3 regions of the Lactobacillus sp. ESL0680 genome follow, and region 1 is predicted to be linked to each of the others. Evidence: predicted binding sites of a transcription regulator. Region 1 holds the regulator's gene; each other region holds the start of a gene.

Region 1 (11,141 bases):
AGCTCGTCTTTCTCGTGGTCGCGGTCCAGTTGCCGATTTACTGATCCAACAAGGTACCTTGCATACAGGTGATCCAATCGTTGTCGGTAACCGCTTTGGCCGTGTTCGGGTAATGACTAACGATCGTGGTCGACAAATTGAAAAGGCAACACCTTCAATGCCAGTTGAAATTACTGGGTTGAATGATGTGCCTGAATCTGCTGACAAGTTAGTTGTCTTTGATGATGAAAAGACGGCTCGTAGCGTCGGTGAACAAAGAGCTCAACAAGCATTGCAACAATCACGTGAAAATGTCCAACATATTACTTTAGATAACCTCTTTGATACAATGAAGAGAGAAAATATGAAGGAAGTTGACATTGTCTTAAAGGCTGATGTTCAAGGTTCTGCAGAAGCTCTGCAACAATCTCTTGAAAAGATTGAAGTTGAAGGTGTTCGGGTTAACATTATTCACTCAGGTGTTGGTGCCGTAAACGAATCAGACGTTACCTTGGCTGGTGCTTCTAACGGTTTCATCATTGGGTTCAATGTTCGTCCAACTGCAACTGCTAAGTCACAAGCTGAAGCTGATGGTGTTGATATTCGTCTTTACAGCATTATTTACAAGGCAATTGATGACGTGAAGGCCGCTATGCAAGGTATGCTGGAACCAACTTATGAAGATAAGGTTGTTGGTAACTTGACTGTTCGTGAAACTTGGAAAGTTTCTAAGGTTGGTACAATTGCCGGTTCGTTTGTTGATTCTGGTTATGTTACTCGCGACTCTAGTGTTAACTTAATTCGTGACGGTGTTGTAATTTACTCAGGTAAGGTTGCATCACTTAAGCGCTTTAAGGATGATACCAAGATCGTTAAGCAAGGATTTGATTGTGGTTTGACAATTGAAGGCTACAATGATATTAAGATTGGTGATCAGCTTGAAGCAATCGAGCAACAAGAGGTTAAGCCTAATTAGTAATTTTACTGGGAGGAAAGTATGAAGCACAGAATTGGTCGTGTTGAAGGAGAAATCCTCCGTGAATTAACCAAAATTTTGCGGAAAAACATTCGTGATCCGCGTGTCAATGATGTTACAATTACTGCGGTTGAATGTACTAATGATTTATCATATGCAACTATTTATTACAGTATTCTCTCTGATAATCCTAAGAAAGAAGAAGAAGCTGCTGCCGGCTTAGAAAAGGCTAAGGGAATGATGCGTCACTTGCTCGGGCAAATTTTGACGGTTTACAAAGTTCCTGAATTGATTTTTAAGCGCGACAACTCTGTTAAATATGGTAGTAAAATCGATAAGTTAATTGCTGATTTAAAAAAGCAAGAAGCAGATCGTAATAATTAAAAAGGGCGCCTTTGTGGCGCTTTTTTAATGAAGACAGGTTTAAAAAATGTTAAACGGAATTTTAGTAATTGATAAGGCTAAAGGAATGACGAGCGCTGATGTCGTGTATCATTTGCGTAAAGCCTTGCACATCAAAAAAATTGGACATGCTGGAACACTTGATCCCGATGTTACGGGAGTACTGCCAATTGCGATTGGTCAAGCAACTAAGCTGATTGAATTAATGCATACGCAAAACAAAAAGTATGAGGGTACTGGCATTTTGGGCTATGCTACTGATAGCTGTGATATTAGTGGTAAAACTCTAGCAACTAAAAATGTAACTGAACCAATTTCAGCAGATGTGATTAAGCAAGGGATGCAATCATTCATTGGTCGAATTGAGCAGGTACCACCGATTTACTCGGCAGTACGTGTTAACGGTAAGCACTTGTATGAATATGCACGTGCGGGAATTGAAGTTGAACGACCTAAAAGACAAGTTGACGTTCTAGCTTATAATTTAACGGGGCAACCAAGTTTTGATCCGGAAAAAGGCCAAGAAGAATTCAGCTTTGCAATTGAATGCAGTAAGGGGACTTACGTACGTTCATTAGTTAATGATTTGGGGCAAAAGCTGGGTGTTCCAGCTGTAATGAGTAATCTGCGCCGAACAGCAAGTTCAGGATTTGACATTAATCAGGCAGTTAGCTTGGATGAGATTGTTGCCGATCCGGAGAAAGCTGAGCAACTAATTCAGCCGATTGATGCCTTTTTCAAAAATTATCCGCAAGTTGATTTGACTACGGATCAGTGGCTAAAAGTGAAAAATGGCGCCGCGATTGCTTTAGAAACTGATGCAAATCAGGTTGCATTACGATACAATAATAAGGTTAAGGCAATTTATCAAAAGGATGCAGAAAAGTACCGTCCCGACTTGATGCTCTTGCAAAATGAATAGGTGAAATGAAGGTCTTATTGTGCAAATTATCCATTTAACTTATCCAGTTAAAGAAAATTTAATTCCAAGTAAAATTGTGTTAGCGTTAGGCTTTTTTGATGGTGTTCATCGCGGGCACCAGCATTTGATTGAATTAGCCCGTACGACTGCACGTGAGAAGCAATTGCCGCTTGTCGTAATGACATTTGATCGTCATCCAAAAGAAGTTTATCAAAAGTCGCAAGTTGTTTATATTGATAGTCTAGATGAAAAGGCTTATAAAATGGAACAATTAGGTGTAGATTACCTACTTGTGATGCATTTTAATACCGGTTTTAGTAAATTATCAGCACAGGAATTTGTCGATCAAATTATTGTTCGGCTCAAAGCGGATACTGTTGTTGCTGGCTTTGATTACACTTATGGTCCCAAAGATATTGCTAATATGAAGAATTTTCCTAAATTTGCTAAGGGTAGATTCAAGATTATTGATGTGCCAAAGCAAACTTATGATGGTCAAAAAATTGGTTCAACGGAAATTAGACGAGCAATTAGTAGCGGTGATATGAAGCTGGCGGCACAGCTTTTAGGTTCGCCGTATGTGATGTCTGGAATTGTTGGCCACGGCTTACGTAATGGTCACAAGCTGGGCTATCCAACTGCTAATTTGGTTTGGACTGAGAACAAGGTTTTACCTAAAGTGGGCGTTTATGCGACTAAAACAAACATTGGCGGCAAATGGTATGATTCTATGACCAGTGTTGGCTACAACGTTACTATTAATGAAGGTAAACGTATTTTTATTGAATCTAACCTGTTTGGCTTCGATCAAGAAGCATACGGGGAAAAGATGGTTATCAAATGGTACAAGTATACGCGAGGCGAAATCAAGTTTGCGAATCTTGCAGAATTAAAAAAACAAATGGCGCATGATGAAGCAGAGATAAAGGCTTACTTTGCTGATAAATAAAGACTTCCACCTACCTTAAAAAGTAGGTGGAAATTTTTAATTGCTGGAAAATGTAAATATTTTTAGCACTCGGCTTGACATTCTGCTAAATGCTAGTATCATAATAATTGTTAGCACAAAAGATATGAGAGTGCTAAAAGTGAGGGCGATATTTATGTTGACCGAGCGTCAAGAACTTATTTTAAAAACAATCATTAACGATTTTACACAGACTCATGATCCGGTAGGTTCAAAGACGGTGATGAGTCAGTTGCCGATTAAAGTATCGAGTGCAACAATCAGGAACGAAATGGCTGTTTTGGAAGATCGAGGGCTGATTGAAAAAACTCATTCCTCTAGTGGACGAGTTCCTTCTACTGAAGGCTATCGCTATTATCTCGATAACCTGGTTGAGCCGCTGCAGATTCCCGAATCTGTTTACACTAAGATTATTAATCAGCTTGACCGTCCATTTCATCAAGTAAACGAAATCGTTCAGGAAGCAGCTAGAATCTTATCCGATTTAACCAACTATACAGCTTTTGCGGAAGGGCCAGAAAGCCGCGATGTGACTGTAACGGGTTTTCGCATTGTGCCACTGGTTGGTCGGCAAGTAATGGCAATTTTGGTTACCAGTGATGGCAGCGTGCAGAATCAAGTTTATCACTTGCCACGCAATATTCATGGTGATGAAATTGAAAAAGCTGTTCGCATGATTAATGATGAACTGGTTGGTAAGAGCTTAGCTGAAATTACACCGGAGATGCTTAGTAAAGCCTTGGGTGAAAATGCCAACAGTAAGCATGCTAGTGAGCTGATTGAGTTAGTTGAAGATGTCATTAACGATGCTGCCAGCGAACAATTATATGTTGATGGTCAGATCAATTTGTTGAATAATTCTTCGACTAATGATGTTTCAGATATCCGTTCATTATATGAACTGGTTGACCACGATGATTTGCTTGCAAATCTTGAAGCCTATAAGCCAACTTCCAATTCAGGACGTTTTCCTGTTAGAGTTAGCTTAGGTTCAGAATTACCAAACGAGTTATTAAAGGATTACAGTCTGTTAACTGCAGAATATAGTGTTGGTTCGCATGGCAAAGGCATTATTGCCTTGCTGGGCCCAACTAATATGCCGTATTCACAAGTAATCGGCTTGCTTGAATATTTTAGAAATGAGCTTGCGAAAAAGTTGCTTGAATACTACGGCCGATTTAAATAAAGGAGGTTAGCTGTGAGTAAAAAAGATTTTCCTAGTGAAAAAGATTTAGATCAAACAAAAGTAACTGCTGAAAATTCAGAATCAGAAAATGAAACAAAAGAGCAGACTACTGAAGCTAACAAACAAGAAAAAACACCTGAGCAAAAGCTTCAAGAAGAATTAACTAAGGCGCAAGCTGATAGTAAAGATTTTGAAGATAAGTATTTGCGTAGTCAGGCAGAAATGCAGAATATGCAAGGCCGTTATAATAAAGAACGGGCTCAATTAATTAAGTACGAATCACAATCTTTAGCTAAGGACGTTTTGCCAGCAATGGATAATTTAGAGCGGGCTTTGGCTACTGAAGTTGATGATGAAGCATCGAAGCAACTAAAGAAGGGTGTGCAAATGACACTTGATTCTTTAGTTAAGGCCATGAAAGATCACGGGATTAGTGAAATTGAGGCTGAAGGTGTTAAATTTGATCCGACACTGCATCAAGCTGTACAAACAGTTGCAGCCAGCAGCGATGATCAAAAGGACCACGTTGTCCAAGTTTTACAAAAAGGATATCAATATAAAGACCGTACATTAAGACCAGCAATGGTTGTTGTTGCACAATAGTGAAAGGATGTTAATCAATGTCAAAAGTTATCGGAATCGACCTCGGAACGACTAACTCAGCAGTTGCCGTTCTTGAAGGAAAAGAACCAAAAATTATTACTAACCCAGAAGGTAACCGGACTACACCATCAGTAGTTGCTTTTAAAGATGGTGAAATTCAAGTTGGTGAAGTTGCCAAGCGGCAAGCAATCACTAACCCAAATACTGTCATTTCAATTAAGCGTCACATGGGTGAAGCAGATTACAAAGTTAAGATTGGTGACAAGTCCTACACTCCTCAAGAAATTTCAGCAATGATTTTGCAATACATTAAGAAATTCTCTGAAGATTACTTAGGCGAAAAGGTTACTGACGCTGTTGTTACTGTTCCTGCATACTTCAACGACGCACAACGTCAAGCTACTAAAGATGCTGGTAAGATTGCTGGTTTAGACATTAAGCGGATTATCAACGAACCTACTGCTTCTTCACTTGCTTACGGTCTTGATAAAGATGCTGAAGATGAAAAAGTCTTAGTTTACGACCTTGGTGGTGGTACTTTCGACGTTTCCGTATTGCAATTAGGTGACGGTGTCTTCCAGGTATTGTCAACTAACGGTGATACTCACCTTGGTGGTGACGACTTTGATAACAAGATCATGGATTGGCTCATCCAAAACTTCAAGGATGAAAATGGTGTTGACTTATCTAAAGACAAGATGGCTTTACAACGGTTAAAGGATGCTGCTGAAAAGGCTAAGAAAGACTTGTCTGGTGTATCATCAACTCACATTTCCTTACCGTTCATTTCTGCTGGTGAAGCTGGACCTTTGCACCTTGAAACTGACTTAACTCGTGCTAAGTTTGACGAATTAACCAGTGACTTGGTTGACCGTACTAAGGTTGCTTTTGACAATGCCTTAAAGGATGCTGATTTAACAGTTAGCGACATTGATAAAGTTATCTTAAACGGTGGTTCAACAAGAATTCCTGCTGTTCAAGAAGCTGTTAAGAAGTGGGCTGGCAAGGAACCTGACCACTCAATCAACCCTGATGAAGCCGTTGCCTTAGGTGCTGCCATTCAAGGTGGGGTTATCTCTGGTGATGTTAAGGACGTTGTCTTGCTTGATGTTACGCCATTATCTCTTGGTATTGAAACCATGGGTGGTGTCTTCACTAAGTTAATTGAAAAGAACACAACTATCCCAACTTCTAAGAGTCAAATCTTTTCAACTGCCGCAGATAATCAACCAGCCGTTGACGTTCATGTTTTGCAAGGTGAACGCCCAATGGCTCAAGACGACAAGACTTTAGGTCGTTTTGAATTAACTGATATTCCTGCTGCACCTCGTGGTGTCCCACAAATTCAAGTTACATTTGATATTGACAAGAACGGTATTGTTAATGTTTCTGCTAAGGATATGGGTACTGGTAAGGAACAAAAGATTACCATCAAGAGTTCATCCGGTCTTTCTGATGAAGAAATCAAGAAGATGCAAAAAGAAGCCGAAGAACATGCCGAAGAGGACAAGAAGAAGAAGGAAGAAGTTGACTTACGTAATGAAGTTGACCAATTGATCTTCTCAACTGAAAAGACCTTAAAGGAAGTTAAGGATAACGACAAGATTTCCGAAGACGACACCAAGAAGGTTCAAGATGCCCTTGATGCTTTGAAGAAGGCGCAACAAGACAATAACTTAGATGAAATGAAGTCCAAGAAGGATGAATTAACTAAGGTTGCTCAAGATTTAGCTGTTAAATTGTACCAAGCTAATGGTGGCGCTGACGCAGCTGGCCAAGCTGGTCCACAGAACCCAGGTTCACAAGACGGCAATGCTAGTGATGGTTCTGCAACTGACGGCGAATTCCACAAAGTAGACCCAGACAAGTAAAGGGTTTATAATTGAATAAATTAGAAAAGAACTGCCACAAAAGTAGTTCTTTTCTTTTGGAAAGTGAGGAGCTTTTAATAGATGGCACAAGAAGACTATTATAATGTGCTAGGCGTTGATCGTAATGCCAGTGATAAAGAAATTAACTCTGCTTACCGTAAATTAGCTAAGAAGTATCACCCAGACTTAAATCATGAAGCTGGAGCTGAAGAAAAGTATAAAGAAGTCAACGAGGCCTATGAGGTTTTGCATGATAAGCAAAAACGGGCTCAGTATGACCAATTTGGTTCTGCCGGTGTTAATGGCCAAGGCGGCTTTGGCGGCGGTGCTGGTCAAGGTTACGGCGACTTTAGCGGTTTTGGTGATTTTGGCGATATTTTCAATGATTTCTTTGGCGGTGGCGGCGGTAGTAGCCAGGCTCAAGCCAATCCGACTGCTCCAAAGCGTGGTCAAGACCTAGACTACACATTAACAATTGATTTTATGGATGCAATTACGGGTAAAAAGACGCAAGTTTCTTATACTCGCAGTGAAACTTGTTCTACTTGTCAAGGAACTGGTGCTGAAAAGGGCACGCACCCAATTACCTGTGATAAGTGTCATGGTTCTGGTTATATGACTGTGACCCAAAAGTCGATGCTCGGAATGATTCGTCGTCAGACAGTCTGTGATAAGTGTCATGGTAAGGGTGTCATTATTGAACACCCATGTCAAACCTGTCATGGTAACGGAACTGTCGATGGTAAAAATACTATTGAAGTTAATATTCCTGCTGGTATTGATAATGGCCAACAGTTACGTTATGACGGTCAAGGTGAAGCCGGTAAAAACGGTGGACCTTACGGTGACTTGTACATTAGTTACCGGATTAAGCCATCCAAAGACTTTGAACGTAGTGGCAATACAATTTATACCACAGTACCAATTTCGTTTGCGCAAGCAACTTTGGGAGATGAGATTGATATTAAGACGGTTCACGGTAAGAGTAAGCTGAAGATTCCTGCTGGTACGCAACCGAATAAGAAATTTACGTTGCGCGGCGAAGGTGTCCCATATTTGCGCGGTAATGGCAATGGTGACCAAATAACAACCGTTCAAGTGCAAATTCCAGAGTCAATTAACGACAAGCAAAAAGAAGCATTGGTTGACTTTGTCAAGGCTGGTGGTGGTTCAATTACCCCACAAGAGAAAGGCTTTTTTGAACGCTTAAAAGAAAAATTGAAGTAATTAGTTAAGAATCCTATATTTTAGGATTCTTTTTCTTTTAAAAATTAGTGGAGCCCCTAATTAATTTCAACTGCCCTTACGAATTTGCTATAATAGTAGAGATAGAATTAAAGGGTGCAAATAATTTATGGACATAAAAAAATTACAAGATTATCAAAAACACATTCGCAACTTTTCAATTGTTGCCCATATCGATCATGGTAAGTCAACAATTGCTGACCGTATTTTGGAACTGACCGATACGGTTTCAGAGCGACAACTAAAAAACCAAATGCTTGATGACATGCCTTTAGAGCGGCAACGTGGGATTACCATCAAGATGAACTCAGTAGAAGTTAAATATCACGCACAAGATGGTGAAGACTATATTTTCCACCTAATTGATACCCCGGGACACGTTGACTTTTCGTATGAAGTGTCACGGTCACTTGCGGCCTGTGAAGGGGCATTGTTAGTTGTTGATGCTTCACAAGGAGTTCAGGCCCAGACTTTAGCCAATACTTATTTGGCAATCGACAATGATTTAGAAATCCTTCCAGTAATCAATAAGATTGATTTGCCATCAGCTGATCCAGAACAAGCTAAGGAAGAAATTGGCGAAATGCTTGGCCTTGATGCTTCAGATGCTGCTGAAGTTTCCGGTAAAACAGGTCAGGGGATAGCTGACATGCTTGAAAAGGTGGTTAAGGAAATCCCGGCACCAGCTGGCGACTTAACAGCACCGTTAAAGGCTTTGATTTTTGATTCAAAGTATGACGATTATCGCGGTGTTGTACTGTCTGTTCGCGTTGAGGAAGGGACAGTCAAGCCGGGCGATCAAATTGAAATCATGAACACTGGCAAAAAGTACGAAGTAACCGAAGTTGGGGTTACTAGTCCGCAGCCGGTTAAGAAAGATATTTTAATTGCTGGGGATGTTGGTTACTTAACGGCTAATATTAAATCGGTTCGAGAAACGCGAGTTGGGGATACCATTACTTCGGCAGAACAGCCAACTGCAGAACCGTTACCGGGTTATCGGCAAATTCCACCAATGGTTTATTCAGGGATGTATCCCGTTGATAATGCCAAATATGACGACTTAAAAGAAGCCTTGCAAAAATTACAGTTAAATGATGCTGCTTTGGAATTTGAACCAGAAACTTCAACAGCACTGGGATTTGGCTTTCGCTGTGGCTTTTTAGGATTACTGCACATGGATGTCGTTCAGGAACGGTTAGAACAAGAATTTGATCTTGACTTAATAATGACAGCACCATCAGTTGACTACCATGCAATTATGAATGACGGCTCAACTAAGGTAATTGATAACCCATCTGATTTGCCATCTGCTGGTGAATATCGGGAAGTTCAAGAACCTTATGTTAAGGCTGAAGTAATGGTTCCTAATGACTTCGTTGGACCAGTGATGGAGTTATGCCAGCGTAAGCGCGGTGAGTTTGTGACGATGGATTATTTGGATAAGTATCGCGTAAACGTAATTTACAACATGCCGCTTGCGGAAATCATTTACGATTTTTTTGATGATTTAAAGTCCTCAACCAAGGGTTATGCCTCACTTGATTATGAAATTACCGGCTATCGTGCAACTGACTTAGTTAAAATCGATATTTTACTTAATAAGCAGGCAATTGATGCGCTGAGTTTCATTGCTCACCGTGATGAAGCGCAAAAGCGGGCACGGCAAATGACCTCAATGCTCAAGAAATTAATTCCGCGGCAAAACTTCGAAGTTGATATTCAAGGTGCGATTGGTGCAAAAATTATTTCGCGGGCGACTGTCAAGCCATATCGTAAAGATGTTACTTGGAAAATTCATACGGGTGACCCAGATCGTCGTGCTAAACTGCTCGAAAAGCAAAAGCGTGGTAAAAAACGAATGAAGGCTGTTGGCCGCGTTGAAGTGCCACAAGACGCATTTATGGCTGTTTTGAAGATGAACGATGACGATTTAAATTCAAAGTAAAATATTGAGGAGAAAACTTAATGATTGAGTGGAAACAACGTTCCGCTGAGGAGTTGCCTTCTGAGTTAATTGAAAAATATCAACTTAGCCCAATTACGGCTAAGTTGTTTTCTTTACGTGGAATTAATACTGATGAGCAATTAGCTTTTTGGTTTAATGCTACTGAAGAAGATCTGGCTGACCCTAATTTAATGCATGACATGGATAAGACTGTTGACCGGATTACTGAAGCAGTTGAGCAGGGTGAAAAGATAACAATTTACGGCGATTACGATGCCGATGGCATCACGGCGACAACGATTATGATGGAAACATTAGCAATCTTGGGTGCTGATGTACATTACTTTATTCCTGATCGTTTTCGTGATGGTTATGGCCCTAATCTTGAGGCTTACCAAAAGATTGTTGCCGACGGTACGCAGCTGATTATTACGGTAGATAATGGGGTAACTGGCGTTAAGGAAGTTGCTTACGCTCAAGAACACGGCGTTGATACAATTATTACGGATCACCACACTTTTCAAGAAGAAGTCCCAGATGCTTATGCAATCGTGCACTGTAATTATCCGGGGCAAGAATATCCGTTCGATGACTATTGTGGTGCTGGTGTTGCTTACACAATTTGTCGCGAATTAATGCAAGAACCAATGTCTGACTTGTTAGATCTTACCATGATTGGCACGATTGGCGACATGGTTAAGGTTTCGGGTGAAGGGCATATTATTGTCAAACGCGGTTTAGCAGCACTTAACCAAACGCAGCGTCCGGGTTTGCGAGCTTTAATTAAAAATGCTGGCTTAAAGTTAGGTTCAATTGATGAAACTGACGTTGGTTTCAATATTGCTCCAAGATTAAATGCTGTTGGCCGACTTGCTAATGCTAGTTTAGCCGTTGAATTACTACTTTCTGATGATGAAGAACAAGCAAGACAGTTGGCCGATCAAGTTGAAGAACTAAATGATAGGCGCAAGGAACTAACGACAGCAGTTTATCAATCATGCATTGAACAAATTAAGATTAATGGCTGGCAAACGAAGAATAC
Region 2 (11,141 bases), 460 kb from region 1:
ACTTCGTCAGCAGTAACTTTCTTGTCAAGGATTGAAACTAATTCAGTCAATGAACCATCAACAACTGGAACACGTTGTGCGTGACCGTTAACTTTACCGTTCAATTCTGGAACAACAAGACCAATAGCCTTAGCAGCACCAGTTGAGTGAGGAATAATGTTAGCTGCGGCAGCACGAGCAGCACGCATGTTACCACCACGAACAGGTCCATCCAAAATCATTTGGGTTGAAGTGTAAGCGTGGATAGTAGTCATAGTAGCTACCTTGATGCCAAATTCTTTTTGCAAAGCATCAACCATTGGAGCCAATGAGTTAGTAGTACATGAACCAGCTGAAACGATCTTGTCGTTTGCATCTAAAGTGTCATCGTTTACTGAGTAAACAATAGTCTTCAAGTCGTTGCCAGCAGGAGCTGAAATCAAGACTCTCTTAGCACCAGCGTCAAGGTGAGCTTGTGACTTAGCCTTGCTAGTGTAGAAACCAGTACATTCAAGAACGAAGTCAACACCGTCGTTCTTAACCCAAGGAATGTTTTGTGCTTGTGGTTCAGCGTATACGCGATATTTCTTACCGTCAACAACGATTGAGTCTTCAGTTGCTGAAACTTCATGGTTGAAAGTACCATGAGTTGAGTCATACTTCAATAAGTGTGCCAAAAGTGCAGGGGTGGTCAAGTCGTTAATAGCAACAACTTCAATATCCTTTGACTTTTCGCCCAAATCCATGATCCGACGGAATGCTAAACGACCAATACGGCCAAAGCCGTTAATACCAATTTTAACTGTCATATTCTAAAGTCCTCCTTAAGAACTATGTAAGAATTGTAAACACCAATTTATTTTAAATGAGACTTATATCCCCTTTAAAATCTTATTTGAGGCTCCTTCATCAGTAATTAACCAGGTTTGATGAGGAGCATTAGGCATATAAGCTTTAATTGCTTGAGCCTTACGGCTGCCGCAAGCAAAGGCAAATATGTGCGGGATTTTGTTTAGATTTTCGAACTGCAAGCCAACCTGTTGCACGCGGTCGACAATCTTTCCTCGGTCATCGAAGAAACACCCGAAACATTCGGTGACCACTTTCTTTTCGCGCAATTCGGATAAGCGAATTGAATCATACCCTCTGCGCCGAGCCATATCATGAGCTAAACCAATGCCATGGATAACAACATCACTTTTGGCGATATCTTCCAAAACATCCGCAAAAGTCGATTCTCTAATGAGAGACTTATACGTTTGCGTTGAAATTTGTTCAGGTAAATATAAAGTCTTATATTTTCCGCCGGTTTTTGCGGCCATTTCTTGAACAATAGTGTTACTTTGAATTGCAACATTCTCGCCCAGTGCACCGCGTCCCGGTACAAATTCTAACTGCCGGTTATCACTCAAGTTCTTGGACAAATACTTTGCAGATTTAGCAAGGGCAACACCACCTAAAACGGTAATAATTGACTTACCAAGCGGCAAAAACAAATTCAAAGCCGAACTTAGTTCTTCACCCATTCGCTCATAAACTCGTTCTTGCAAGTCGCTATCACCCGGAACAATAATTGTCCGGTCAATCCCTAGCTTCTGAGCCAATTCAACCTCTGTTTGCCGAGCATTGTAGTGCCGGTCAATCAAAGGAGCCACGTCCTGCAAGGTTTTCTTACCCTTTTCTGTCATAAACATGCCAAAACTCTTAATCTCAATCAAGCCGAGATCACGAAGATATTCCGTCTCCGTTCGCACATTTCTTTCAGAAAGTCCCAAAGCCTGCGCTACACTTCTGCGACCAATTGGCGCATTAAGTGAAATCTGCTCAAGAACAAGATACCTCTGTCGAAACACTTTTAAGATATCAGGAACGAGAGCTTCTAGCACGGGGAATTCCGAGTACATAATCTTTTCTCCTCCCTGCTGGGACAATTATGACCCGCAGCGTGTCACTTAATGTCCCAGATTGTCTAAAAATATAAGAGAAATATAGACTTGTTATACTAAAATCTTCTATTCCTCCATCGACACTTACAGTATAACAATGCTTTGCAAATAATTCAAGTGAAATATTAATTATTAAAATGGCATAAAATATAAGCATTTTTAGTGACAAGAGAACTTTTTAGCGAATTTTTGCAAAAAAGTTTTTATTTTTGCCTCCTTTCTGGTATACTTGTTGATGTGCTTAATTGGGTCCTTAGTGTAATGGATCGCACGTAAGATTCCGGTTCTTAAAATCTGAGTTCGACTCTCAGGGGACCCATATTAAAAAAGCAGCTTCTTATGAAGCTGCTTTTTTGTTTTTCCTGCCGTTAACTCACCACGTTGGGCAAATTCAACGTAAAGTTTACTCCCAGAAACTGCCAAACCTTCAATTTCTCTTTTGACGTGCAACTTATTTTTTCCTTTATAAGTGCCGTCTTGACCAACGCGGAACAGATAATCGTTAAAGCCAATATAAAATTGATTGTGACTTGCATCATAGGTAAAACCTTGGACTGGCGAACCATTGCCAATAAAGTTGCTTTGCGTAGCACCAACTTCAATTGGCGTCCACATATCACCATCTCTAGTCACCTTCCAATATTCATAGCGACCATTGCTGCCATTATGGAATAAGCAGTACATCGTGTTGTCACCACTAAATGTTGCATTATGGATGTAGCGCGCTGAATTGCCGTTTGCAATTCTAAACGACCAAATCTGATTAATCTGCATGTCAGACTTGCGAATTTGTAAGATTTCTTCAGAAGCACTGGAATTATGAAGCTTATTGTTATTAGCCATCACATAAAGATATTTACTGGAAGAACCGAGCGACTGGCCATGGCCTAATTTAATGTAAGGACTCACCTTAATATGAGAAGCATATTTTTTAAATGTTGACCAACTTAATCCCGGTAAATTTTGGGCGCGATACTTATTAATATGGGCTAAGTCATAAGATACCAGGTGCCCTTTGTCATCACTACTATTATTGAAAACCGCAACTGTAAAATTATTGCCGTTTACCGTAATTCCTTCTGGGATTACACCAACTTGGCCCATCTTATCAGCGGCTTTATTGTAGTCCAAGCTAACAAATCGCGGTTGATAAAGCTTGGTTTTCAGTGTTAAATCACCAGCTTTAAATGTATTAGACTTAGTTTCAAAACCATAATGATGTTTGGCATTCCAATTGCGTGACGACGATTTGGAACTACCCTTCCAAGTAGAAACCGGCGTCGGACCACTCTTTGGCATTTGGTCAGCTCGGGCAATTCCTTCATTTTGATTGTCACGCACAGTCACTTCAACGCTTGCCTTGGCACTGCCGTATTGAAAATTAACAGTAGTCGTTCCCGGCTTACTTGTGTTAATTTTAGCTGGCGAAGCCTTAATATCGCTCGGATTAATTGCCGTTCCTTGACTATCTGCAGCAACGCTAATGGCATCCCGCGTTGGAAAATCATAACTGCTATTTTCAACTAGACTAACCTTTTTGGCCACTACAATTTTGTTCTTAGCAAAAAAGTTCTGGTTGACCCAACCAACAGTTCGCCCATCAACAATAATTTGCCAAAACTTCCCCTTTTTAGTTGTCACAGACTGCTTCGACTGCAGATTAGCATGCTTAAAATACTTGGATGACGTAAATGCACCAGTTGGTCCCTTAGTTGAAGCATGATGATATATCGTATAATTGCCGTCTCCTGCCACTTTTGTCACAGCCTTACTGTAACTCTTGGCATTAACCACGCGATAATTACCATACACAAATAAGCTAGTTGCAGCGATTGCACCAACTAGTAGACGTTTCCCAATCTGGATCTTCTTCATAATTCTCCTACTCTCTAATTAACAGCATAATTACAGTTTTGCACAATTATAAGCTGCATTCAATGGTAACCAGTGTTATATAATTCATAATTTTCTCAGAAAGAATTCCTATACGGCTAACAACTTGCGAAAAACAAGAGATTTTTAATTCATCCTAGTGTACAATATTAATTATTATTTGAAAGGAGAATATTATTTCATGATTGAAACACACGACAATTCTAAGAAAATGTTGTGGACAACCCTAGCAACAATGGCCTTCTCCATCGTTTGGAGCTTTGGTAACGTTGTTAACGGGTTTGTTTATTTTGATGGAACTCACGTTATCTTTAGCTGGATTATGATCTTCCTGCTATTCTTTATCCCTTACGCCTTAATGGTTGGTGAGCTCGGTTCCGTCTTCAAAGATTCCGAAGGTGGGGTTGCCTCTTGGGTCAACGCAACAATGGGACCAAAATGGGCCTATTACGCTGGTTGGACCTTCTGGGCTGTCCATATCGTTTATATTTCTAGTAAAGGAACAGGTGGTCTAAGAGGTATGGCCTGGGGTATCTTTGGTAATACCAACTGGTACGACAGCGTGCCAACTGCTTGGACACAGCTTGCCACGCTTGTAGTCTTCCTCTTCTTCTGCTGGGTTGCCAGCCGCGGTGTTCAGGTTATCAAGACCTTATCAACAATCGCTGGTACTTCAATGTTTGTGATGTCAATTTTATTCATCATCATGATGTTTGCAGCACCTTTGATTAACCCACATGCCAGCTACTTCAATATTAGCTGGAACTGGAAGAACTTCATGCCGACATTTAATATGAAGTATTTCACTTCATTGTCAATTCTAGTCTTCGCTGTCGGCGGGGCTGAAAAGATTTCACCGTACGTTAACAAGTTAAAGGACCCAACCAAGAACTTCCCGAAAGCAATGATTGGTCTAGCCGTAATGGTTATGGTTTCAGCAATTTTAGGTACCATTGCAATGGCAATGATGTTTGATCCTAAAGTTGTCAGCAGCAACCTGAATGAATATATTTCAAACGGCCCTTACATGGCCTTCAATAAATTAGGTCAATACTACCACGTTGGTGGTTTGTTCATGTATATTTATTCTTGGTGCAACGTTATCGGTCAGTTCTCAACTTTAGTTATCAGTATTGATGCGCCACTAAGAATGCTCTTGGGCAGCAAGGAAGCCAAAGACTTCATCCCTAAGAAATTGCTCAAATTAAATAAGCACGGTGCGTACATCAACGGTATTTGGCTGATTGTTGCCTTATCCGGTGGTTTAATTCTTCTTCAAGCAGTTATGCCAAACGCTCAAGCTGTTATGGCTCAACTGGTTAAATTAAACTCAATTGTTATGCCAATCCGTTACTTCTGGGTTTTCGCTGCTTACATTGCATTGCGTAAGCAATATAAGAAATTCGTTACCGACAACACTTATCAAATGACAACTCATCAAGGTCTAGCCTTTACAGCTGGTATCTGGTGCTTTGTCGTCACTGCTGCTTGCTGTGTCATGGGAATGTACTCACCTGATCCATTTACATTAGCACTTAATGTTGCAACGCCAATTGTTTTATTCCTTCTCGGTTTAATCTTACCGGCTATTAAGCATCATCAAGAAGCTAAAATGAATTAATCAAATTATTTAATCGCCCCTTAAAAGGGCGATTTTTTGTACTCAAGCTACTTATAAGCTGAAATGATACTATAAAATAAAAAAGCGACAGCATCACGTTTCTTTAGTCCATGATTACTGCCGTTTTTTATTTTGATTTGAACCATAAGTATAAAGATTCTAAGTGTTAATCATTTAGAAATAATCACATATACTTTGCTATAATTTTTTAAATAATAAATTACATTAATATACTATTTGAAAGCAAATTTTCTAGTCACATTGATTATAAAAAACAATAATATCATTTTTTGCTAAAGTATAGTTTGAGATCATCCCAATAAAAAATAATAATATCTACCGTTCCTAGAATCAATGGTATTATTAATAACATTTCATATTTGCTTAATTCAGCTGCGCAAAAGCTTATTATTATAAGTATTGCAACTAAGCTAAACACCCATTTTCTCCAAGTACTTTTAATTTCATACTTCAATACATAAAAAATAGTTCTGCTAAAATATGTTAGCGAAGCAACTAGCCACAAAAGTGAAATCGGTAACACAATTAATATAAAAGCTTGGTTAATAATATTCTTACTATTATCAATGAAAACATAAAGAGCTATCATCATAATGAAAATAGGTAAAATTATATTAAATCCAATACTAAATCCTGACGCCTTATCCATATCCCATTTTACAGGCTGATTTATATTATATTTATAATTTAAGTTTGCATAAAATTATTATCTCCTATATAAAATATTCTATAATACTAACCCAATATAATTCGAATTCACTATATTTCAAGATAATTAGACAAAAAGCTAATTTCTAAACTGATAAAGTGGTATTTATGGTGTAACAACTGTAACGCTTAGAATTTTGCAGAAAGGATTAGTCAGGTATCCACCTTGGATATTGTTATTGCTTTCGGTTTATCATTTGCCGCAACTATTTGGGTACTAGCAGAAATTATCAGTAGTTTAATTAAATTAACTGATAATGCCACCAAATTAATTAGCGCACTTAATGAACTAAGAGCTGCTTTAAAGAATTTTAAAGTAAAAAATAACCGCTCTAGTCTTGACACACTAACGGTTATTATTAACTAATAGTTAAGTCACCGCTTTTATGCGGAAACTCATGTAAGAAGTCCTGATACCAACAGGACTTTTTATTTATACAAGTATTATAACATGTAAAAACAAAAAAATAAGAGCTGTTAGCTCTTATTTTTTCTTTTAATTAATCTTCAGACTGACCAACAATTCCGCGCGTTGGGCCAAGTTAACGTATAATTGATTATCGCTGACTGACATCCCTTCAATCTCGCGACCAGTATCAAACTTATAAGCCTCTTCAATTGCACCGTTGCGGCTCATCTTAAAAATCAAATCGTTAAAGCCCAAGTAAAACTTCTGATTAGTAGGATCATAGGCAAAGCCCTGAACAGGGGCACCATTATTAACAAAGTTGCCATTGGTCTTACCTACAAGCGTTGGGTACCAATTGTCGCCCTTACGCTGTAATTCCCAGTATTCATAACAATTATTCTTGGTATCGTGATAAACCGTGTACATATCATAATCTGACATTACAACACCATTTTGGAAATAACGTGTTTGGGTATCATCACCAATCCAAGTCTTAAAAGTCCAAATCTTGTTAATTTGCATATCGCTCTTACGGATTTGCATCAATTCAACTGAATCGGTACTCTTCTTTTGCGTATGATCGTTATTAATCACGTAAATATACTTCTTGCTTGCACCCATTGCTTGGCCATGACCAATTGGGATGTATTGACTAACCTTAATATGCTTTACGTAATTATTAAAATCTATTTGCGACATATCAAGCAAGTGCTGTGCGTTATACGGATCCTTTAACTTGTTTAAATCATAACCAACAATATGACCAGACATTAAGTTAGTATGGCTCAACAAACTTGTGTAAGCCCAGCCATTAGAAACCGTCATCCCTTCTGGAATATGGCCGACACGGTTAATATTATCATCTGACGGATCTTTAACACTCAAGAGTACAGGTTGATAAAACTTGGTCTTCAATGTCAAATCACCACTAGTTAACGTATGGGATTCAGTTTCAGGCGTGTATTCAGTTGGACTAATATAGTTAACTGATGAACCGTAATGCTTTTTCCAAGTCTGATAATCATTAGTACCAGGCTCGCCAGTTACAGCAGAAAAGTCATTTGGATCAACGACCCCTTCACTGGTACTCTTTCTCACCGTTATCTTAACTGTCGCCTTGGCCGAACCATAACTGTACTTTACGTTATAAGTCTTGGCCTTGCTGCAAGAAATGTCTGGCTTAGAAATTTTGACACTGTCATTGTCAATTACTGTTCCCATATCGTTAGTTACATAGGAAATTGCATCAGATGAGAAGAAATCATAATTATCATTACGTACTAAAGAAATTGTCTTGGGTACTGAAATTTGATTCTTAGCAAAATAATTTTCGTTAACATAGCCAACTTCACGGCCGTCAACATAAATTCTCCAGTAACGAGCCTTTTTAGTTTCAATTAATTGATCTGACTGAATGTGGTTGTATTGATAGATTTTACCATCAGCAACCTTAGTATGAACCTTGCCATTAGTTACTGTCTTCCAAACCTTGTAATTCTTATTGCCGGCAACCTTGGTCATCATTGAATAACCGGTAACCTTTTGCTTTGGCTTAGCCTTCGGCTTCTTGTCCTTATCAGCATTGGCCGTATCCTGTGTATTATCAGGCTTAGCAGGATTATCTGTCTGATTATCATCAGTTGTAGCGGTATTTGTATTTTGCGTATCGTCAGGCTTAGTCGCTGAATTGGTAGTATCTGAAGCAGGTGCATCAGAATCGGTAGTAGCGGCCGCAACTACTGCCGCGGACGAGCTGGTTACGACTGAAACGCCCAGCATTAATGTCGTCATAATTGTTGCTATTTTAGTAAAATGCTTCAAAAATCTTTCCTCCAAAATTTAATATACTCCTTATATTGTAATATAAGTTGGGCATTACAAAAAATACAAAATTGATACACTTTCATTGACAGCATCCCATGTAAGTGATTTAATTAGCACTGTACTTATTAGAGTGCTAATAATTAGAACTTAAATTTAGGAGGCAGAAACATGCTTGTACCTACAGTTATTGAACAAACTGCTCGTGGTGAACGTGCATACGACATTTATTCTCGTTTATTAAAAGACCGAATTATCATGTTAAGCGGCGAAATTAACGACGATATGGCAAATACTATTATTGCGCAATTACTTTTCCTTGATGCTCAAGACAACACCAAAGATATTTCGCTTTACATCAACTCACCTGGTGGTGTAATCACTTCTGGCTTGGCAATTATGGACACAATGAACTTTATCAAGTCCGATGTTTCCACAATCGCTATCGGAATGGCTGCATCAATGGCTTCTATTTTGCTTACTAGTGGTGCCAAGGGTAAACGTTTTGCATTGCCAAACTCAACAGTCTTGATCCACCAACCTTTAGGTGGTGCTCAAGGTCAGCAAACCGATATTCAAATCGCTGCTACTGAAATTTTGAAGAGCCGCGAAAAGATTAACAACATTATTCACGAGACTACTGGTCAACCATTAGACAAGATCCTTAAGGATACCGAACGCGATAACTACATGACCGCGCAAGAAGCTAAGGATTACGGCTTGATTGACGAAATCATGGTCAACAAGAAGAAGTAGTTAGTTACTACTAAAAAAGAGTTCATTTCAAAATGAACTCTTTTTTATTGTCTTAATTTTTCTGCTAATTCATGTAATTTTTTAAGTCGATGATTAACACCGGATTTAGAAATCGGACCGTCGGGTACTTGCTCCGCTAACTCTTTTAGCGATAACTCCGGATTAGTCAACCGCAGTTGCGCTAAGTCCCGCAACTTTTCCGGTAAAGAATCCAAGCCCTTTTTTTGCTTAATTAATTCGATATCGTCAACCTGCTTAGCAGCTGCCGTCGCTGTTTTTTTCAAATTGGCTGTATCACAATTGACTAACCGGTTAACCGAATTGCGCATGTCCCGCATAATCCGTAAGTCTTCAAAGGCGAGCATCGCGTTCAAGGCGCCAACAATATGAAGAAAATCGCCGATTTTTTCTGCTTCTTTTAGATAAACAATAAATCCGCGCCGCCGTTTAGTTGTTTTGGCATTTAGGAAAAAATAATGGTTCATTAGTTCCAATAAATCATCATTATGATCCTCATAGGCTGAATAAATCTCCAAATGATAACGGCTGGTCTCGGGATTATTGACACTGCCGCTAGCCAAAAAGGCACCACGTAAATAAGACATTGCCCCTTCTTTAGAGGTAATAATTCGCTTGGGAATGCGCGTGATTAAGCCGGATTCTGATGATAAAATCTCTAAGTTAGTCAAAATTTCACGCACATGGTTTTGCAGGCGAACAAGGTATTGGTTGTTCTTCTTCAATTTCATCTTACGCGACACAATAAGCAGCGGCTCAACTCGATAAGCAGTCTTAATCAAGGAAAAAATCCGTCGCGCAATCGCCGGATTTTCCGTTGTAATATCCAAACTAAATTGGTGATCGTGAAAGTTCAGCACACCATTCATCCGCAAGAATGCCGCCAGTTCCGCCTTAGCATGTTCCGGATGAATTGGTAATGCCGTCAGTTCTTTTTTAACATTACTAGCATAACTCGCCATTACTTATTAGTCCTCTTTCTGCGGGACATCGCTTCATACGCTAAACTGATAATCTCGCGCGCCACCTTTTTACCATCATGAAAGACTAAGCCGCTGCGCTGATCGATAAAATCGTCGGTAATTACGCGACTGCCTTGAGCCCGTAGTCCAGCAAAGTCATTTCTAACAGGCTCCAAATAAGCATCATAATCCGCTGGATTAAACTTGCTCATATCAATCTTGGCACCATTAACTAGCGTCGTATCAATATAGTGGCCGCCCAAATGATTATTAATCACTTCAACGTGCTCACTATCAGAGAAGTGGTCAGTCTCTCCCAATTGGGTCATGATATTACAAATATAAATTACTTCCGCGCTAGTTTCGCGCACTGCTTGACCAAGATTTGGAATCATTAAATTAGGCAAAATCGAAGTAAACAAGCTGCCAGGGCCCAGCACTACCGCATCAGCCTGCATCACAGCAGCCAAAACCGGCAGCACGGCTTCTGGTTCATCATCTGAATTGGTATCTGTCACCCAAATGCGCTTAATCTGCTTGTCCTTATCGGTAATTTCCTTTTCGCCAGCTTGCGTTGTCCCATCAATAAACTCCGCATTTAAAGTTAGCGGTTCGTTAGATGCAGGAAAAACATGCCCGTCAACGTGCATCATTTTGGATAAAGACTGCACGGCATCAAAGATATTGCCGTGCATTTCGTTTAAAGCCGCAATAATCAAATTGCCAATTGCGTGTCCGGAAAAGAATGAGTCTGACGAATCAAACCGATATTGAAAAATATTCTTCTCCTCTTGCGGAATGTCACTTAAGGCCACCAATACATTGCGAATATCACCAGGCGGCACAACATTAATAAAGTTACGAATTGAGCCGGATGACCCACCATCATCTGAAACGGTCACAATTGCAGTAATTTCCGCATTTTGGTCTTTTAATGCGTTTAAAATAACGGGTAAGCCAGTCCCACCGCCGATAACGACGACCTTGGGACGTCTATTTTTAATTAC
Region 3 (11,141 bases), 260 kb from region 1:
CGCATGAGTCAGGAAATTGCAGCCTTGCCGGCAAAGATACGGCCAAAGGTGATTTTGCCCGACCTTAAGTTGTGTGGTGATAATGCGGCGATGATTGGTGCAGCGGCTTATAATTTGTATAATGAGGGTAAGTTTGCTGATATGACGCTCAATGCAGATCCGTCATTGGAATTACCGTATGCGAAGAGTTTGCTGGAATAATTATTAAACTAAAAAAGGCGAGGAAGTAAGTAACTTCTTCGTCTTTTTTTGTTATTCAAAATTTTCTAATTCAGTTAATGCTTGTTCCCAATCTTCATTAGCTTTATCTAATTCAGATTGAGTAGCAGTTAGGTCTTCTTGCAGTGGTCCTAACTTACCAAAGTCAGAAGCAATGTCGGGATTAGCCATTTGCGTTTGAATTTCTTGCTCTTTTTGTTCCAATTCTTCAATTTTGGCTTCAATATCTTCTACTTGGCGTTGCAGTTTACGCTTTTGTGAGTCGCGTTGCTTTTGCTCTTGATAAGACAGTTTAGTAGAATTTGCAGTCGCTGCTTCTACGGGTGTATCTTGACCAGCAGGAATTGTTGCACTAGCAGCAGTTTGTTTAGCTTGTTCGTCTAAGTAATATGAGTAGTTACCTTCGTAAGTTTTGGCATGACCATCTTTAACGGCAACAATCTTATTAGCCAGCTGGTTGATAAAGTACCGGTCATGGGAGACAAAGAGCAGGGTACCATCGAACTTTTGCAGAGCTTGCTCGAGCACCTCTTTAGCTTCAATATCCAAGTGGTTGGTCGGCTCATCCATTAACAAAAAGTTGTTATGTTCAAGTGATAAAACAGTTAGGGTCAAGCGGGCCTTTTGACCACCAGATAATTGGCCAACAGTCTTGTCAATATCTTTGGCAGTGAATAGAAAACTGGCTAGGATTGACCGCACATCACGTTCAGGCATCGTCTTATGGCGATTCCAAATTGTATCAAGCACGGTTTTGCCTGGGTCAAGTTGTTGCAATTCTTGGTCATAATAGCCAATATCAAGCGAAGCGCCGTACTTGATTGAGCCTTCTTTAGGGGTTAAGTCCTTCATGATTGTTTTTAAAAGCGTGGACTTACCGATACCGTTAGGTCCAATAACCGCAACACGGTCGCCTTTATTAACCTGAAAAGAAATATCTTGCACCATGGTTTTGGTTGGGTAACCGATTGACAAGTGATTGAAAATTAAAACTTCTTTTCCAGATGGGCGCTCACTCTTGAAGGTAATGCGAACCTTATTTTTATGTTTAGGCGGCTTAATCCGTTCAATTTTTTCGAGTTGCTTACGCCGGCTTTGTGCTCGTTTAGTAGTAGTGGCCCGAACAATGTTCTTTTGGATAAATTCCTCATCTTTTTTGATTTTATCCTGTTGCTTTTCGTAGGCTTCTTCTTGCTGGCGATCACGCAGTTCTCGTTGGGCAACATAATCAGAGTAGTTGCCCTTGAAGGCGGTCAGTTTACCAAATTGTAATTCAAAAATTTGGTTAGCCAAATGATCCAAAAAGTACTGGTCGTGAGAGACTACCAAAATAGCGCCAGAATAACCTTTAAGGAAGTTTTCTAGCCAGTCCAATGTATCTAAATCAAGGTAGTTGGTTGGCTCGTCAAGCAGCAATAGTGGCGGCTTTTGCAGCAGCAGCTTAACAAAAGCTAGACGAGTTTTTTCACCGCCAGAAAGACTGCCAATTACCTTAGTCCACGTATCTTCAGGAAATTTAAAGCCGTTCAGGATACTTTTAATATCAGATTGGTAAGTGTAGCCGCCTTGCTGTTCAAAGTTGAACTGCATCTGGTCGTATTGCTTGAGCAAGGCCTCATCTTCAGGATGGTTGGCAATCTGCTCCTGCATTGTTTGGATATTTTCACCCATTTTAATTAATGGGGCAAAAACATCCAGCATCTCGTTCCAGATGGTTTTATTTTCATCGAGACTATTTTCCTGAGCGATGTAGCCGACAGCAATGTTTTTGTTGATTGTAAATTCACCATGGGTTGCGTCTTCTTCGCCGGTCATAATTTTAAGCAGTGTCGTCTTGCCGACACCGTTTGCCCCGACAAGTCCGATCCGCGCATTTGCATCAATTGAAAAGTTAACGTTTTTAAATAGAGTATTGGCACCGAATTGTTTTTCTAAATCGTGCCCTTGTGCAATTATCATATATTTTCACCTAGAGACCATTTTAGCATAAGAGCTGAAATTCTGGTGTATCTTTATAGGTAAGAAAAAAGAAAATTATTTGAGTTGTGAATTACGCTGGATTAGTTTTTGTGTTTCAAGTAACATTGTTGACTCCTATTCATTTGTTTATAGCAATTTTAAGCGGGGATAGGAGGTTTGTCTGCTTAATTAAGGCAAGTGGTGCCAATAACATGATAAGAGGGAAGATTAATCTATTAAGTGGTCTTGTTAAATTATTTGCTTGGATAAAAGAGGCCTACATTTATTAGTTACAAGGCTTTTCTATGATAGAATTGAATAGATTGTGAAAAAATATTTGCATTAAATGTGATTTTGCGAGTAAAATAAGACTGATTAGTGCTTTATTCACAAATAAAAGTTGGGGGCCGTTTGAAAAATGGAAAAGATAAAAATTCCGACAGCGACAGCAAAGAGATTGCCACTCTACTATCGCTATCTAATTATTTTAAATGAGAGTGGCAAAGAAAAAGTTTCTTCAACCGAATTGTCGGAAGCAGTCCAGGTTGATAGTGCTTCAATTAGACGTGATTTTTCTTACTTTGGCGCACTGGGCAAGCGTGGCTACGGCTACGATGTTAAGAGCCTCTTATCATTTTTTAAAAAGATTTTGAATCAAGATACGTTGACTAATGTTGCCTTGGTTGGTGTTGGTAATTTAGGGCATGCCTTGCTTAATTACAACTTTAAGAGAAGCAACAACATTCGTATTTCTTGTGCGTTTGATATTAAAGAAGAAATTACCGGCAAAATTTTAAGTGGTGTGCCAGTTTATAGCATGAGCGAATTGAAAAAGCAATTGAGCGATCAACAGATTTCGATTGCAATTTTGACGGTTCCAGCTGAAACTGCACAGGCAACAGCTGATGAAATGATCGAATCAGGAATTAAGGGAATAATGAATTTCACGCCAATTCGCTTGTCTGCTCCGACTGGAATTCGGATTCAGAATGTTGATTTGGCAACTGAATTACAAACGTTAATTTATTTCCTTGATGCCGACAAGGATAATGAAAAGAATATTTAACTTAAGGTCATTTACACTTGTGTAAATGGCTTTTTTTGTTTTAGTAAAGTAGAGGTGGTTACAATCAAAATTGCAAGTGTAATCGATGCAGAAGTAGAAGCTGTATTGTTTTGTTAAAAAATAATACAGCTTTTATGGATAATCGAGGAAATGAAGAATAAAAATTTTAATAATAAACGAAAATTATTGTTAGGGTATGCAGTATCAGGATTTGGTGACCAGTTTTACACGTTTGCGGTACCGCTGTTAATGCTGACGATTAATCATTCATAATCATTCATCAGTAACAATGGGATTGCTCAGTGCAATGGAATATTTGCCAACTGCGTTATTTGGCTTGGTAATTGGCGCACTCTTTGATGTCTATTGCCAAAAGAACGTAATGCTGACTGCGTTAGTGATGCAAATGATTTTGGCATTATTTGTACCAATAATGATTAACAATCACTTACCTTTGTGGAGCATTTTGGTAATAATTTTTGCTTTTGGCTTTTTTGACTTACTATCTTGGGTTGGTTATCAGACCATGATTGCCCAAGATTTATCTCCACAAGAGTTGGCTCAGGTATCGGGAAGTGTTGGGCTGATTTCTTCAGTTCAGCGTATGTTTGGTCCCGGAATTGCATCCCTGATAATTAATCTAGTCGGCTATTTTACTGGCTTTTTATTGGATAGCGTTAGTTTTGCATATTTAGCAGTAACAATTAAGGAGCTACCGGAAGAAAAGTCGATAGCTACAACTAAAAATATTGCTCATAAAACTATTGCGGGATTGCAATTTATTTGGCATGACTTTCACTTAAAATGGTTAATTATTGGCTTTTTGGCAGCTAATTTAGGTTTTCAAGTTGTAGTGCCAATGTTAACGTTCATTTTAAAACAAACGATGCAAATATCGGTTACGCAGATTAGTATCTTTTATACAGTAGCTTCAGTTGCTGGAATTACTGCAAATTTTATTTATTTACATTTTAATCAAAGATTTACAGTTGGCTCGCAGCTGCTAATCAGTGGTTTAGTTATTTTAATTGGTTTTAGTGTCATGCTAGGACTGCATTCATTTTGGCTAGTGACGATTGGTTATGTCTTAGTATCAGTCGGCAGTGTGTGGTCACAGGCTAACTTTTTCACAATTGTGCAAGCACTAACCAAAAAAGAATATCGCGGGATGGTAACTTCGGCGTCAACAACTTTAACAAGAATGATGGGTCCAATGATGTCAGTAGTTAGCGGCTTTTTGGTCAAGGTGGATGGACATTTGATTTTTGTAATCGCTGTTAGTGCAATGATTATTTCTTTATACATTATGTGTGCCAAGCAACTGATTAAATTGAAGCTGCAATGAAGAATACTTTGCACAAAAAAATATATTTGTTGCAGTCAAATATTGCTATAATAAAACTAAAATAATTAAGTTATTTGTACATGAGGTAAGTAAATGAAGAAAAAATCGAAAATAATAGCAATATTGACTGCTATTATAATGAGTGGGTCTCTTGTTTTAACTAATACTAGTAATTATCTCAGTCAGCCGGTTTTAGCTGCCACTAGTAAAGGTAAAACGCAACATCGCAGTAAGCAAGTTAAAGGACAACGTGGGGGCATTGGCAGCTTACTTAAACCCAAAGTTGGTATGCGTCCGCAAGACAACTTGTATTTAGCTATTAATTCTAAATGGTTAAAGCAAGCTAAAATTCCAGCTGATGGTGTTAGTACAGGTACTTTTAACGAGCTTTCAACTAAGGTAAATACTGAATTAAGCCAAGATATGGCAGCTTTTGCTAATGGCAAAAAGCCATTGCCGAATATCCCTAATTTTGCCAAAGCCGTTGATTTTTATAAGCAAGCTTTAGATATGGATCAACGCAACCGTGACGGTGCTCAGCCAATCAAGAAGGATTTGGCAGAACTGGAAAATATTAAGGATTTTGCTGATTTTAATACCAACGCTGCAAAATTATTTAATGAAATGATGCCGCTGCCGATTGGCTGGGAGGTTGAGCCTGATTTGAAAAACGCCCGCAAGAATGCCCTCTACTTTGGCTCTGCGGGAACGATTTTATCTGACGCCACTAGCTATCAGGATCCCAATTCGAAAAAGTTACTTGATATTTATCAAAAACAATCTATCAACCTATTAAAATTAGCTGGCGTGCCGGAAGATGAAGCCACTACTTATGCCGAAAACGCAATTAAGTTTGATAGTAAGATCGTTCAAAACACTAAGTCAGCTGAAGATAGTGCTGAAGTAACTAGCAATTATCATCCAATGAGTGTCAAAGATTTTGAAGCAAAATTTGGCAACTTTGATATGGCTGGATTTTTAAAGGGAGCAATCGGCAAAGAACCTGATCAGATTATTGTCACGGATCCAGACTTTTTGAATAATGTTAATGGGCTGCTTAATAAGGATAACTTCGCTGAAATTAAGGGCTGGATGATTGTTGAATTCATTAATAGCGTTGCCGGGGATTTGTCACAGCAATTTATTGACGCTAGCGCTCCATTTGCGCAGGCAGAAACTGGTCAAAAAGAATTGCCTTCAACTGCAAAGCAGGCTTTTGCAATTACAAATAGTGAATATAATGACCTAATAGGTGAATATTATGGTGAAACTTATTTTGGCCCTGCTGCTAAAAAAGATGTCACTAAGATGGTTGAGCAAATTTTAAAAATTTACGAACAACGTTTGCAAAAAAATAAGTGGCTGTCTAAGTCAACCAGACAAAAAGCAATTGCTAAATTAAAGGCAATGAAGGTCAAGGTCGGGTACCCAGGCGATGTTAGCGACTTTTATGATGATATAAAAGTAGTCCCAGCAAGCCAAGGCGGCAGTTTGTATGCTAATCAAAAAGCAATGGATATCAAGGACACTAAAGAAATGGTCTCAGAGTTAGATGAACCAGTTGATCGTGATGACTGGGGCATTACTGGTGATGAAGTTAATGCTTTTTATGATTCTAGCTTAAATGATATCAATATTCCTGCCGCTATCTTGCAAGCTCCATTTTATAGTAAGAAGCAAAGTGAGGCTACTAACTTGGGTGGCATTGGTACAGTTGTTGGTCATGAAATCTCTCATGCCTTTGACAATAATGGCGCTAAGTTTGATAAGTATGGCAGTCTGCATAATTGGTGGACTAAAAAAGATCACGCAGCATTTAATAAGCGTGTTAATGCAGAAATCAAATTATTCGATGGTATTAAGTATGGCGGTAAAAAGGTTAACGGTAAGCTGACAGTATCGGAAAATATTGCCGATCAAGGTGGCTTATCCGTAGCCATAGCTGCAGCTAAGAAAGATCATGTTAGCTTACGTGAACTCTTTAAAAATTACGCCCGAATTTGGCGAATAAAAGCAAGTCCAGAATGGACGCAATACTTGCTTGCCAACGATGTTCACTCTCCTGATGCTTTGCGGGCTAATGTCCAAGTGCAGTGCCAACCGGACTTTTACAAGGTCTTTAAGGTTAAGAAGACTGATGGCATGTGGCTATCGCCCAAGAAGCGCGTACTAATTTGGTAGTATTTCTTTCATAAATATTAGTTAATAGGAACCCCTGAAGTTAATCTCAGGGGTTTTGTTGTGGCTGAATTAATCAAAAAAATATTGAATTATATGCGAAGTTATGCGGGTTAAGAGTTTGCAAAAAATAAAATTAGCACTTTAAGTAAAAAAGTGCTAATTTTTCTTGCATTTTTTGGCAAAAGAGGTTATTATCATATTTGTAAGTTAGCACTTAGCTAATAAGAGTGCTAACTGATATAAAGAAAATAAAAATTATCAAATTTAATTTTAGGAGGCAATCGTGTTACAACCAATCGGTGATCGCGTGATCGTAAAAGTTAAAGAAGAAGAAGAAAAATCTGTTGGCGGCATCGTCTTAGCATCAAATGCTAAAGAAAAGCCAACTGAAGGTGAAGTTGTTGCTGTAGGTGAAGGTACTTATACCCAAACTGGCGACAAGATTCCAATGACTGTTAAGAAGGGCGACGTCGTTTTATACGATAAGTACTCTGGCACTAATGTTAAACATGAAGGCGAAGAATACTTAGTTCTTCACGAAAAAGATATTTTAGCAGTTGTTAAGTAATTAAGGAGCGAATGAAAATGGCAAAAGATATTAAATTTTCAGAAAACGCAAGACGTTCCCTATTAAAGGGTGTTGACAAGCTAGCTGATACTGTTAAGACAACTATTGGTCCTAAGGGACGCAACGTTGTTTTAGAGCAATCATACGGCAACCCAGAAATCACTAACGATGGTGTTACAATTGCCAAGGCAATTGAATTGAAGGACCATTACGAAAACATGGGTGCCAAGTTAGTTGCTGAAGCTGCTCAAAAGACCAACGATATCGCTGGTGACGGTACAACTACTGCCGTTGTTTTGACCCAAGCAATTATTCGTGAAGGAATGAAGAACGTAACTGCTGGTGCTAACCCAGTTGGTGTTCGCCGCGGAATTGAAAAGGCTACTAAGGCTGTAACTGATGAATTACACAAGATCAGCCATACAGTTTCTTCAAAAGACCAAATCGCTCAAGTTGCTGCTGTTTCAAGTGCTTCTAAAGAAGTTGGTAATTTAATTGCCGATGCAATGGAAAAAGTTGGCAACGATGGTGTAATTACTATTGAAGATTCTCGTGGTATTGAAACTGAATTATCAGTTGTTGAAGGGATGCAATTCGATCGTGGTTACTTGTCACAATATATGGTAACTGACAACGATAAGATGGAAGCTGACCTCGATAATCCATACATTTTGATTACCGACAAGAAGATTTCTAACATTCAAGACATTTTGCCATTATTGCAAGAAATTGTACAACAAGGCAAGTCATTGTTAATCATTGCTGACGATATTGATGGTGAAGCATTGCCAACACTTGTTTTGAACAAGGTTCGTGGTACTTTCAACGTTGTTGGTGTTAAGGCACCTGGCTTTGGTGATAGCCGCAAGGAGCAATTACAAGATATCGCTGCATTGACTGGTGGTACTGTAATTACTGAAGACTTGGGTCTTGAATTGAAGGACACTTCACTTGACCAATTAGGTCAAGCTCGCCGGATTACAGTTACTAAAGACTCAACTACAATTGTTGATGGTGCTGGTTCTGATGAAGCAATCAAGGATCGTGAAGATTCAATTAGAAAGCAAATCGATGAAACTACTTCTGACTTTGACAAGAAGAAGTTGCAAGAACGTTTGGCTAAATTAACTGGTGGTGTTGCAGTTATCCACGTTGGTGCTGCTACTGAAACCGAATTGAAGGAACGTCGTTACCGAATTGAAGATGCCTTGAACTCAACTCGTGCTGCTGTTGATGAAGGTTACGTTGCCGGTGGTGGTACTGCCTTAGTTGATGTTGAATCAGCTGTTAAAGACCTTAAAGGTGATACTGTTGATGAACAAACTGGTATCAACATTGTCTTACGTGCTTTGAGTGCACCAGTTCGCCAAATTGCTGAAAACGCTGGTGAAGATGGTTCAGTTATCTTGAACGAACTTGAAAAGCAAGACAACGAAATCGGCTACAATGCTGCTAATGGTAACTGGGAGAACATGGTTGAATCTGGTATTATTGACCCAACCAAGGTTACACGGACAGCTTTGCAAAATGCTGCTTCAATTGCTGCACTTCTCTTAACTACTGAAGCTGTAGTTGCAGAAATTCCTGAAGATAAGCCAGCTACACCTGACGCAGGTGCTGGTGCCGGCGCTCCTGGAATGATGTAATTTTAGATAAATACTAATTAAAAAAGCTGCTCAAACGAGCGGCTTTTTTGTGTGGTGAGAATTAATAGTTAAGTTTGTCGGCAGACACTCTGCTAAAAGGCGGCTTGTTCAATAATAATTTATTTAATTTCAAGAAAAAAAGACCATCAAGTTGATGGTCTTTTTTATTGGTAATGCTGACTTTTGTGAGTTTAATTTAGATGTTAAAAAAGTAATATCTATTTTTATACAAAATATAATTCCAATAAATATATAGAATTGTTATTTAATAAATGTAAGCAATTTCAATATTCGTGTATATTAAAATGCGAGGAAAAAGATTTTGAAGTAGAGAAAATGCTGATATAGCAGTATTTATTTACGTATATATGTTATCGTAAATAATAAAGTTAAAATAGTAAATAAATATTAGATAATTTTAAAAAGTTACTTGCATTCGAATATTTTTTGTTATATATTAATTGTGATAATTATGAAAGTACCATATATAACATCAATAGTAATGTCTATTTCTGTTTACTCAGAAGAGTTTACTTTTATGTTAGTTACCAATTTATAATTGTTGAAACTATTTTTGCCCTTAGGGTATAACAGAGCAAGATAAAGTAGAGTACCTTATTAAAGGACTAGTGTTAATAAGCAAAGCTTGTCTTATCGATATTTTGTTAAATAGTGTTTTAGTTAATTTTCTGTATAAAGTGTTCTAAGCCGATTATAAAAATCTTGATCGAGAATTTGCGTATGATTTTTCATCGCATTTTCACTAAATTGAGAGTTGCTTGGAGACATTAAATTTGAATAATTATTACTGTGATCTAGGCCTAAAGCATGTCCAAATTCATGAATAATAATTGCTTCATTACGATAATCTAAACGCCATTTAACTCTGTTAGATAAGCTATAGCCTGAGTTGTTTTCTTCTTTATTGACGTAAACATTAACGTGAATAAACGTTTTAGGCGCATACTTATTAGACGTCAGCCAGACATTTCCATATACTGTTAGGCCTAAGGCCATAATATTTGGATCGTGGTTAGGATCACTGTTAAAGCTATTGATCTTTTCTTGACTGACATAATGTATGGTAATATCAGGATTACTTGCAGAAGGTGCTAATTTTACAATATTCATACTATTGATCCGTTGCGCAGCGTCATCTGTTAATGCGGCTTGGCGCGGTGTTCCGTCTGTAGTATAGGTAATATTATTTTTATCAGGCCAACTATAACCAACAAAGTTATTACGTTCAGGAACAAAGGCAGCAGAATTATAAGCTTGCTTTCCATTTAAGTTATATTTGAATGCCTTCTTTTGTTTGATTTCGTAATAGTCTTGTTTGATTAAGTCTGTGCCGGAATATTCGTAAAATTTAGCCGTAGCTGCGTAAGCAGGCGGACCACTAATGAATAGTAATACAAATACTGATAGTGCGTATAAAACGTTCTTTATTGTTTTCATAATTAACGCTCCTTAATTTGGGTATAAAACTTTTAAGTGATTATAAAAATCTTGATTAATAATTTACCTATAGTTGACAGGTATTTGCCTTTATTGGTTTGGTACCGTGTTTAATTCTAAAGTCTGTCCAATTTTTAGTTAAAGCGGTTTTATTAAAAAGCAAATAAGTTGGTCTTATATAGTAAAATATTTAGCAAGATGGTATAACGTTTGATTAGCATAGTGATTGAATTTAAATTCAAATATTAACTGTCCAAATTGTACTTGAATTTTTCTTTAATACTGTGATAATCTTGCTTAATTAATTAGATTGATCTTTTATCCTCCCCTTTTTATTTTATATCTTTTTAACAAATAAACAAAAAAATCGTTGCTCGTACTACCTATGAGAAACGATTTTTTGTATACATATATTTATTTTTAAGTTTAAGAAATTAGATACCAATATAAGTATTGCTTAAACTCGTATTTTTAATTATATTTGATAGATACATACAAGACAATTAAAATGCTCAAAAAAGCTTATAAATGTGGATTTGTTACTTTTTGATTATTAAAAAATATATTTACTTGTATTTATATATAATAATAAAATATAAATTAATTTTGCACTTTAATTTTAGCCTAAAAACTAGTAGTTGCATTGTATCGTTGACTAATTAATAAGCTTGAAAAAATTTTATTAGCTAGTTATTTTTA

What was found. The regulator HrcA, encoded in region 1, represses chaperone genes, less so after heat shock. The targets are predictions, from matches to a motif close to TTAGCACTCNNNNNNNNNGAGTGCTAA.
Region 2: the regulator HrcA is predicted to act here: its motif matches at 8,512-8,538, upstream of clpP (ATP-dependent Clp endopeptidase proteolytic subunit ClpP).
Region 3: the regulator HrcA is predicted to act here: its motif matches at 6,978-7,004, upstream of groES (co-chaperone GroES).

The regions. Positions count from the first base shown of each region.
Region 1 is NZ_CP113945.1:974,676-985,816, reverse strand. It holds gene infB (translation initiation factor IF-2) at 1-955, shown strand, start outside; gene OZX58_RS04765 (ribosome-binding factor A) at 977-1,339, shown strand; gene truB (tRNA pseudouridine(55) synthase TruB) at 1,386-2,279, shown strand; gene ribF (riboflavin biosynthesis protein RibF) at 2,299-3,228, shown strand; gene hrcA (heat-inducible transcriptional repressor HrcA) at 3,383-4,432, shown strand; gene grpE (nucleotide exchange factor GrpE) at 4,445-5,035, shown strand; gene dnaK (molecular chaperone DnaK) at 5,053-6,906, shown strand; gene dnaJ (molecular chaperone DnaJ) at 6,988-8,133, shown strand; gene lepA (translation elongation factor 4) at 8,261-10,099, shown strand; gene recJ (single-stranded-DNA-specific exonuclease RecJ) at 10,123-11,141, shown strand, end outside.
Region 2 is NZ_CP113945.1:517,443-528,583, reverse strand. It holds gene gap (type I glyceraldehyde-3-phosphate dehydrogenase) at 1-788, opposite strand, end outside; gene OZX58_RS02635 (sugar-binding domain-containing protein) at 852-1,883, opposite strand; gene OZX58_RS02630 (SH3-like domain-containing protein) at 2,247-3,800, opposite strand; gene OZX58_RS02625 (amino acid permease) at 4,000-5,439, shown strand; gene OZX58_RS02620 (hypothetical protein) at 6,335-6,535, shown strand; gene OZX58_RS02615 (SH3-like domain-containing protein) at 6,665-8,398, opposite strand; gene clpP (ATP-dependent Clp endopeptidase proteolytic subunit ClpP) at 8,570-9,154, shown strand; gene whiA (DNA-binding protein WhiA) at 9,199-10,134, opposite strand; gene yvcK (uridine diphosphate-N-acetylglucosamine-binding protein YvcK) at 10,134-11,141, opposite strand, start outside.
Region 3 is NZ_CP113945.1:1,230,185-1,241,325, reverse strand. It holds gene tsaD (tRNA (adenosine(37)-N6)-threonylcarbamoyltransferase complex transferase subunit TsaD) at 1-201, shown strand, start outside; gene OZX58_RS05865 (ABC-F family ATP-binding cassette domain-containing protein) at 253-2,178, opposite strand; gene OZX58_RS05860 (redox-sensing transcriptional repressor Rex) at 2,597-3,244, shown strand; gene OZX58_RS05855 (hypothetical protein) at 3,395-3,517, shown strand; gene OZX58_RS05850 (MFS transporter) at 3,552-4,589, shown strand; gene OZX58_RS05845 (M13 family metallopeptidase) at 4,878-6,770, shown strand; gene groES (co-chaperone GroES) at 7,054-7,338, shown strand; gene groL (chaperonin GroEL) at 7,356-8,984, shown strand; gene OZX58_RS05830 (matrixin family metalloprotease) at 9,666-10,442, opposite strand.